4 regions of the Streptomyces sp. NPDC058653 genome follow, and region 3 is predicted to be linked to each of the others. Evidence: riboswitches for the same ligand, from Rfam matches in the RefSeq annotation. Region 3 holds a riboswitch; each other region holds the start of a gene.
The links. Region 3 has a riboswitch for cyclic di-AMP ahead of ACFWU9_RS25410 (M23 family metallopeptidase). Riboswitches for the same ligand answer to the same signal wherever they lie in the genome.

Region 1: linked by a shared signal. The riboswitch ahead of ACFWU9_RS11180 (NlpC/P60 family protein) and the one ahead of ACFWU9_RS25410 (M23 family metallopeptidase) in region 3 are both predicted to bind cyclic di-AMP.
Region 2: linked by a shared signal. The riboswitch ahead of ACFWU9_RS15150 (M23 family metallopeptidase) and the one ahead of ACFWU9_RS25410 (M23 family metallopeptidase) in region 3 are both predicted to bind cyclic di-AMP.
Region 4: linked by a shared signal. The riboswitch ahead of ACFWU9_RS26505 (C40 family peptidase) and the one ahead of ACFWU9_RS25410 (M23 family metallopeptidase) in region 3 are both predicted to bind cyclic di-AMP.

Annotation. Positions count from the first base shown of each region.
Region 1 covers NZ_JBHXRM010000009.1:176,001-178,162, reverse strand. Annotated here, with positions in the region: gene ACFWU9_RS11185 (ATP-dependent DNA helicase) at 1-477, opposite strand, end outside; cyclic di-AMP (ydaO/yuaA leader) riboswitch at 832-994, shown strand; gene ACFWU9_RS11180 (NlpC/P60 family protein) at 993-2,162, shown strand, end outside.
Region 2 covers NZ_JBHXRM010000014.1:134,501-136,662, reverse strand. Annotated here, with positions in the region: gene ACFWU9_RS15150 (M23 family metallopeptidase) at 50-1,114, opposite strand; cyclic di-AMP (ydaO/yuaA leader) riboswitch at 1,126-1,280, opposite strand; gene ACFWU9_RS15145 (PP2C family protein-serine/threonine phosphatase) at 1,533-2,162, opposite strand, start outside.
Region 3 covers NZ_JBHXRM010000033.1:70,176-72,337, reverse strand. Annotated here, with positions in the region: gene ACFWU9_RS25415 (HPr family phosphocarrier protein) at 1-278, shown strand, start outside; gene ACFWU9_RS25410 (M23 family metallopeptidase) at 388-1,191, opposite strand; cyclic di-AMP (ydaO/yuaA leader) riboswitch at 1,204-1,371, opposite strand; gene ACFWU9_RS25405 (M16 family metallopeptidase) at 1,615-2,162, opposite strand, start outside.
Region 4 covers NZ_JBHXRM010000036.1:46,061-48,222, forward strand. Annotated here, with positions in the region: gene ACFWU9_RS26500 (hypothetical protein) at 8-316, shown strand; cyclic di-AMP (ydaO/yuaA leader) riboswitch at 708-879, shown strand; gene ACFWU9_RS26505 (C40 family peptidase) at 883-1,353, shown strand; gene ACFWU9_RS26510 (ATP-binding protein) at 1,390-1,821, opposite strand; gene ACFWU9_RS26515 (8-amino-7-oxononanoate synthase) at 2,080-2,162, opposite strand, start outside.

The DNA.
Region 1 (2,162 bases), on a different contig from region 3:
ACGGCGCAGGATCCGCACACAGGCGCTGTGGAACGTCATCACCCACATGGCGGCGGCGCGCGGACCGACGAGCTGCTCGACGCGCTCCTTCATCTCGCCCGCGGCCTTGTTGGTGAACGTGATCGCCAGTATCTCGCCGGGGTGCACGCTCCGGGTCCCCAGCAGATGCGCGATCCGGTGGGTCAGCACCCGGGTCTTGCCGGAGCCCGCGCCGGCCACGATGAGCAGGGGCGATCCGGTGTGTACGACAGCGGCGCGCTGCTCCTCGTTCAGCCCTTCGAGCAGCGCCGCGGGGTCCACGACGGTGCGCGGAGCGCCGTCGCGGTGGTGCGGATCCCTGGGCGGGGGCACGTCGAACTTCCCTCCGAAGAGATCGTCGGGCACCTGTTCCGGAGCGGTGTCCTCGGGCGGCGGCGGGGGCTCCTCGGCCGAGGGCCGGAGGTCCGCCAGGAAGCTGTCGTCAAAGAGGCTGCTCATCGCTTCCTGAGTCTAGGGGGTCTCTTGCCGATCAGGCCGGATGAGGGAGCGGGGTCTGGTGCGTGCGATCGCAAGGCGGAGGTGGGAGGCATGGCGGAGCCATGCCGACCGACGACAACGCGGCGGGCGTGCGTGCCAGGGACCGCCAGCCCGGCAAGATCGGCAAGACACCTCCTGGGGTGCCGCACTGACAGCGGGTCGCCACATGGCCGCGCGGGGGCACCAACGAGCGTTTACGCAAAAGGTCACGAAAATGTATCGGGCATATCGACCATCAAACTTCACAGCAGCACCACACATTGGCTAGCGTGCTCGCCGAGGCGGTCCGTACTCCATCGGTGATCAGCGCCGAGCGGACGGCCTCCGCCGAATCCGTGCTTCCCCGAAGGGAGTTCGGAACCGGGGACCCACCATGTTCCACCGGGGTGAATCGGGCCGTTTCCCCAGGCCCGTAGGGCAGCCTTCCGTTCCGCCCGAACCCGACAGCTAACCCGGTAGGCGGTCCACGGAAGGAGATGCCGGCCTTGGCATCGCATCGCAAGACGCGCGCCCGCACCGGGATACGCGCGAACACCCCCGCCGTCGGTTTCACGACCGCCGCTCTCGCCTCGGTCACCCTGCTGTCCACGCAGAGCGCCACCGCCGCGCCCGCCGATCCCAAGCCCTCGGTGGAAGAGGTGCAGAAGAAGGTCGACGACCTGTACCGGCAGGCCGGTACGGCGACGCAGCAGTACAACAAGGCGAAGGAAGCCACGGAGACCCAGCGCAAGTCGGTCGACCGGGTCCTGGACGAGGTCGCCAAGAGCGCCGACAAGGTGAACGAGGCGCGGCGCTCCCTCGGTACCTATGCCGCGGCGCAGTACCGCGCGGGCGCCGTCGGCCCCACGGCCGCCCTGATGTTCGCCGACAGCCCCGAGTCGTACTTCGAGCAGACCCAGCTCATGGACCGGCTGACCGAGCGGCAGCAGGTGGCGGTCGAGGACTACCAGAAGGAGCAGCGGTCCGCCGCCGAGCAGCGCGCCGAGGCGACGAAGAGCCTGGAGACGCTGACGGAGTCGCAGGCCTCGCTCAAGGTCGGCAAGCAGAAGGTCCAGAACAAGCTCGCGGCGGCGCGGTCGCTCCTCGCCGACCTGACGGCCGAGGAGAAGGCGCGCCTCGCCGAGCTGGAGCGGAAGAAGGAGCAGGAGGCGCGGCGCAAGGCCGAGGCGAAGGCCGAGGAGGAGGCCGCGGAGCGCCGGCGCCAGGAGGAGGCCCAGAAGGAGAATCCTCCGGCGACAGGCGGCGACACGGGCACGGGCACGGGCACCGGCACCGGCTCGGGGACCGGCACCGGCTCCGGCGCCACGGACGGTACGTACGCGGCCAAGGCCGAGAAGGTCCTCGCCTTCGCCCGCGCCCAGATCGGCAAGCCGTACGTGTGGGGCGCCACCGGCCCCAGCTCGTACGACTGCTCGGGCCTGACGGCCGCCGCCTGGAAGGAGGCGGGCGTGCAGCTGCCCCGTACGACCTGGGACCAGGTGAAGGTCGGCACGCGCGTCGCCACGGCGGACCTGCTCCCCGGCGACCTGGTGTTCTTCTACGACGACATCAGCCACGTCGGCATCTACAAGGGCGACGGCAAGATGATCCACGCCCCGAAGCCGGGCGCGAACGTCCGCGAGGAGTCGATCTACTACATGCCGATC
Region 2 (2,162 bases), on a different contig from region 3:
CGAGGTGATCCGAGGTGATCCGAGGTGATCGGACCGGATCAGCCATTGCCTACGGAGTGAGTCCCTTGCTGTTCAGCCAGCTCATCGGGTCGATCCCGCTGCCGCCCGGGGTGTGCACCTCCAGGTGCAGGTGCGGGCCGGTGACGTTGCCGGTGGCTCCGACGCGTCCGATGGTCTCCCCGGTGGTGACCTTCTGGCCGGCGCCGACGGTCATCGAGGACAGGTGGGCGTACCAGATCTCCGTGCCGTCGTCGAGCTCGAGCACCACGCGGTAGCCGTAGGAGCCCGACCACCCGGCCGACTTGACGGTCCCGGAGTGGACGGCCTTGGTGGGCGTGCCCGTCGGGGCGGCGAAGTCCAGGCCGGTGTGCTGGCCGGAGGACCACATGGAGCCGGACTGGCCGTAGGTGGAGGTGAGCGTGTACGAGGAGGTGGGGAGCGAGAAGCTGGCGGCCAGCTTCCTCAGGCGCTCTTCCTCGGCCTTGCGTTCGGCCTCTTCCTTGGCCTTGCGCTTGGCCTCGGCGGCCTTCTTCTCCGCGTCGGTCTGCTGCTTCTGAGCCTCGGCCGCGGCCTTCTCGGCGGCTGCCTTCTCGGCGCTCGCCTTCTGGGCGGCGTCGGCCTCGGCCTGCTGCTGCTCCGCCTGCTGGAGGATGCGGGCGCGCAGTGCCTCGCCGGAGTCGGTGGTGCCCTGCTGGGCGTCCGCGGCGGTGAGGCCCGCCGTGGTGAGCGGGGAGGGTGTCTCGTCGGCTCCCTTGTCCGCGTCGGACATGAAAGACCCGACACCGGGAAGGGACTTGGCGTCGGGAAGGTTGTCCGAGAGCGAGTCGGGAAGTGATATCGACACCGCTGGCTTGTCCTGCGCGGAGGCGATGCCTCCGGCGCCGACAGCGGCGATGACACCTACTCCGAGGACCGTGGAACTACGGGCGAGCGCGTTGCGCTGCTTGGCGACACGGTGCTTGCCGCGTACGGGACGGATGGACTCCGCGGTGGGATTCCACTCCTCCCAGTCCCTGTTCGTCTCGCCGTCTGCGAGATCGGTACCGGCGAGTCGGCTCCCGGGGCCGAAATGGGCCGGGGCTGAGGCTTCGGGAGCAGGCCTGTTGGACGCCACTGGGGCGCTCTCCTTTCCTTCCTTCTCGCCTACCGGGTTAGCTGACGGGTTCGGAGCAGGAAGGTCTCCTACGGGCGCTTCTCGCCGCACGAGGCAGCAAAGGACGCCCGATTCACCCCAATTGGTGGTTCCCCGGTTTCCTTGCGGAATTCGGCGCGTGCGCACGGTGCCGTCTCTTTCGACGGCTGGGACAACCGCGCTGCGTTATCGAACGTTAATAGACGACCGGGGCTTATTCCAAGCTGTTCCCGGTGATTGTTAGCGGGGATGGCATGGACCAACCGGGGCACAACCAGGCGCAATCGGGCGAATTGATCGGCGTTCGGGGCGTGTGCGATCACACACTCGATCTGACGGTGCGTCAAATGTTATGCGGAGTGATGCGCCTCAACTACGCAGCGTGGCAATGGAGATGGCGTCACGGCACGACGGGCATGGTCCGGCGCCGCTCCGGCTGCCGCTCGGTGGGCCGGCTGACCGCGAGCAGCGCCATGTCGTCCGTACTGCCGCCGCCGGTGTGCAGCCGTACGTCCCCGACGATCGCCTCCAGCAGTTCGTCGGGACCGGGGAAGATCCGTCCCGCGAGCCGTTCCCCCGGGTCGTAGAAGACCCCGTCGGCGTTGCGCGCCTCGGAGAGACCGTCCGTGTAGAGCAGCAGCGTCGCCCCGGGAAGGTAGGGGACCTCCTCCGCGCGGTCCGGCCACGTCCCCAGCTCGCCCATCCCGAGCGGGAGGGCGGGGTCGGTGGGGGCCAGCACGGTCAGCGCGCCGTCGGCGCCGAGGAGCAGCGGCTCCGGGTGCCCGCGGTTCAGCACGCGCACCATGCCCTCCGCGTGGGGGACCTCGGCCAGTACGGCGGTGGTGAATCCCTCGAACAGGTCGATCCCGCTGCGCCGCGTGCCCTCGCGCGCCAGCGCGCGCTCCAGCCGCCGCGCGACCCCTTCGAGCGACCTCTCCTGCTCGGCGGCCTCCCGGAAGGCGCCGATGACGACGGCCACGGTCTCGACGGCGCCCATGCCCTTGCCGCGTACGTCGCCGACCACCACCCG
Region 3 (2,162 bases):
CTGAGCGCCGCGTCAATGTCGGCTGGGCCGAGGGCCTGCACGCCCGTCCCGCCTCCATCTTCGTCCGTGCCGCCACGGCTTCCGGCGTTCCGGTGACCATCGCCAAGGCCGACGGCAGCCCGGTCAACGCGGCGTCGATGCTCGCCGTGCTGGGGCTGGGCGCGCAGGGCGGCGACGAGATCGTCCTGTTCTCCGACGCGGACGGCGCCGAGGCCGCGCTCGACCGGCTGGCGAAGCTGGTCGCCGAGGGGCTCGACGAGCTTCCCGAGACCGTCTGATTCGCGGGCGGACGACGCGGCACGCGGACACGACGAGGGCCCCGGCGGAACGGAACGCCGGGGCCCTCGTCGTGCGCCGGCCGATCCGCGAGGATCCGCCGGAGGGGGCCTAGAGCCGTACTCCGTGCGCACGCAGGTAGGCGACCGGATCGATGTCGGAGCCGTACTCCGCGCTCGTCCGCGCCTCGAAGTGCAGGTGCGGGCCGGTGGAGTTGCCGGTCGAGCCGGAGAGGCCGATCCGGTCGCCCGGGGCGACGCTCTGGCCGATGGAGACACCGATCGACGAGAGGTGTCCGTACTGGGTGTAGGTGCCGTCCTTCATACGGAGGACGATGTTGTTCCCGTACGCGCCGCCCCAGCCCGCCTCGACGACGGTGCCGGCGCCGACGGCCAGGACCGAAGTGCCGGAGGCGGCGCGGAAGTCGACGCCGGAATGGCTGCCGGACGACCAGAGCCCGCCGCCTGCCCGGTAGCCGGTGGTGACGGAGGAGCCGGCGACCGGGAGCCCGTAGGAGCCCAGGCGCTCGCGCTCCGCCTCGCGTGCGGCGCGCTCCTCGGCCCGGCGCAGCTCCTTGGCGCGGGCCTCGGCCTTGCGCTTCGCCTCGGCCTTGGCGCGGGCGGCGGCAGCGGCCTCCTTCTTCTCCCGGGCGGCCTTCTCGGCCGCGGCCAGCTGCGCGTCGGCCTGGGCGTCGATCTGCGCGGCGAGGGAGTCGTCGATGACGAGGGCGCGGGCCGGGGCCGCCGGGGCGGCCTCCTGGGCGATGGTCGACTCCGCGTCGGCGGCGAGCGCCGGGGAGGCGAGGGTGCCGATGACACCGGCCGCGGTGAGGGTGGCGGCTCCCGCGAAGTTCGCGCGGCGGCGCGTCGTCCGGTTCGGGGCACGGTGCTTCCCGGTGGCACGGGTGAACGCCATGAAGTGGCTGGTCCTTTCCTTCCTTCTCGCCTACCGGGTTAGCTGACGGGTTCGGAGCAGGAAGGTCTCCTACGGGCTCCTCCGCGGATCGCGCGAAGGCCCCCGATTCACCCCAGGGACATCGATTGGGTCCCCGGCTCCCCAGGCTCGCGCCTGACGGGGACTCGGCGATGGCTGTCCGGTGCCGCGGATGCGGCGGGCTCTGACGAACAGCCGGACCGACGCTAGGCGTTCATCTTTCAATCACCAAACGGACAGGTGCTTTTGTAACGCACGCCACAGGGCATACGGGCAACCGACCGATGAATACGGACATAGCGGGGAACCCCGGTGACAGGTTCGTCACCGGGGTTCCCTTTGTCCTGTGCCGGACACGCCTCGGGGCGCCGCACCGAGCCGCCGCTCACACCTCGGCCGCGCGCCTCAGCCGGCGACGACCGTCACCTCGCCGATGGCCAGGGCCTCGACCGGCTCCCGGATCACCGAGGCGTCGCCGACGAGCACCGTGACCAGCCGGTCGCCGGGGAACGCGCTGACGACGGCGGCCGTCGCCTCGACCGTGCCGGTCTCGGCCAGGCGTGCGTACAGCCGCGCCTGGAAGTCGTCCGGCAGGTGCTGCTCGACCTGGTCGGCGAGCGTGTCGGCGACGGACGCGGCCGTCTCGTACTTCAGCGGCGCGACCCCGACCAGATTCTGCACGGCCGTCTCCCGCTCGGCGTCCGTCAGGCCCTCGGCCGCGAGCGTGCGCAGCACCTTCCAGAGGTCGTCCAGCGCCGGTCCGGTCGACTCGGTGTCGACGGAGCCGCTGATGGCGAGCATGGAGGCGCCCGTGCCGTCCGGGTCCGAGCGCAGCACCTGCGCGAAGGCACGCACGCCGTACGTGTAGCCCTTCTCCTCGCGCAGGACCCGGTCGAGCCGGGAGGTGAGCGTGCCGCCAAGGCAGTACGTGCCGAGCACCTGCGCCGGCCAGA
Region 4 (2,162 bases), on a different contig from region 3:
GACGCCGATGCTGCCGCCGGAGATGGAGCCGCTGCCCGCGCTGACCCGCGCCGAGGGGGACCTCGTCGACAGTTATCTCCGGGTCGTCGACCTGGTCGGCCGGATCAACCCCTCGCGCGCCGACGACACGTACGGCGCGCTGCGCGCGGCGCAGGCGCTGGTGACCAGGGCCGCCGAACTGCGCGACGCGCTGACGGTGATGCACGCGAGGGGAGAGACGGAGCTCCACACGCCGACCCTGGACCGCACACTCCGGCTGCTCGACGGGGAGCGCAGAGCCGCGCGGGTCACCATGCCGCCCGGCCCGGTGACTTGATACGGATCCGTGCCCCACGGACCCCGGCGCGGGGCCCACGAGCCTCGCCGCGCCACGGACTTCGGCCGCCGCCGCGCCCGTACGGACGCACCCGAGGAGCATCCGGGCGCTCGTTCGGCGTATCGACCCGCCCATGGCGATCGGACCGACGAGTTGCGGCCACCGATCGGCCGTCCGGTGGTAAGGCGTCGCTGCGTCGCAGGTACAGCGCGTGCGCGGTCATATGAGTTGTTCTGAAAATAGCCCCTATCAACCCATATAGCCCATAAGTGACGAGAGTCACACCTGCCCGTTTCAGCACGGAAATGAGCTGACGGCGCGTCAAGATCCGTGGGACGACAAGCCCCCGCCACCTCGGCGGGGCGGTCCGGGTGGACGCCGAGTCCTGCCGCCGCTCCGGATGCCTGGTCGACACGAGTGGATCGGCAGGAGTGGAGGACCCGAGCAGTTCGGGGCGGTCCGAGCATGGACCGCTCCTCGGGGTGAAGCCGCGTCAGCGGCCGGGCATCTTCGCCTGTCCGAACCCGACAGGTCATCCTTCACAGGCGGCTGACGAAGGGTTGCGCATGTCCGCGCAGACACAGGTCCCGTCACTGCTCTCCCGGGCCGGCACCGCGTCGGTCCTCCTCGCCGCCGTCGGCGGCACGATGCTGGCGCCCGGCGCCGTCCCGGAGGCCCACGCCCAGCCGGCCGCCGCGAGGGCGCTGGATGTGGCCGCGTCCAAGAAGGGCGCCCCGTACAAGTTCGGGGGCACAGGTCCGCACCGGTTCGACTGCTCGGGGCTGACGGCGTTCTCGTACAAGAAGGCCGGCAAGGCGCTCCCGCGTACCGCGCAGCAGCAGTACAACCGCACACGCCATATCCCGGCGTCCGAGCGCAGAGAGGGGGACCTGGTGTTCTTCCACTACGGAAGCAGCGTCTACCACGTCGGGATCTACGCCGGCCGCGGCAAGATCTGGCATTCGCCCAAGAGCGGTCAGGTGGTGCGGCTGGAGCGCATCTGGTCCCGCGGCGTCTGGTACGGCCGGGTCCGCTGACACCGGGCGTCACCGCGCCGACCGTGCCCGGCCCGCTCAGCCCTGGGCCCGTACCGTCCAGGGCAGGGTGATCCAGACCGTCTTGCCGCCGTCCGCGGTGGGGGTGACGGCGAGCCGCCCGCCGTGCTCGGCGGTCAGCGCCCGGATGATGACCATGCCGCGGCCGTTGTCCTGCTGGACGGCGGCCGGGAGCCGCTGCGGCCAGCGCGGGTGGCTGTCCGTGACTCCGACGCGCAGTTCCTCGTCGCGCCGCAATGTGACGTCGACCGTGAAGGTCGGCGAGGTGCCGAGGGTGTGCTGCACGGCGTTGGTGGCGAGCTCCGAGATGATCAGGCGAACCGTTTCGGCTGTGCCGGCGCCGTCCGGCAGTCCCCATTCGGTGAGCACACGAGCGACGTATCTGCGTGCCTCGGACACCGAGGCCGGATCGCTCGGCAGGGTGACGGATGCTTCCTGATGGTCTGCCATGGCGACGCTGTCCCTTTCCCACCGGGACGACGACCGACCTATGGCTGTTGCCCGCGGGTACGTCCCCGGATTGCGCTGCGCGCCACACTGCCATCAACGGCACCCGGTGCACGCGCGATCCGCCGGGATACGCCCCCGTCTGTCGCTCTAAGCGGTGAACCCTGCTACGCGAGACCGTATTTACACGGGCTCAAGTTCCGGGCCCCGGCGACCGACAGGCGACGAGGATACGCCCGGCACGGCGAGAGCCGCGCCAACTCATTCCGTGGGCGTCACGGCTCCGGCGGGAGCGGCCCCGATGATCGTCGCCAGCGCGCCCGCCACCTGGGCGTCCGTCAGAT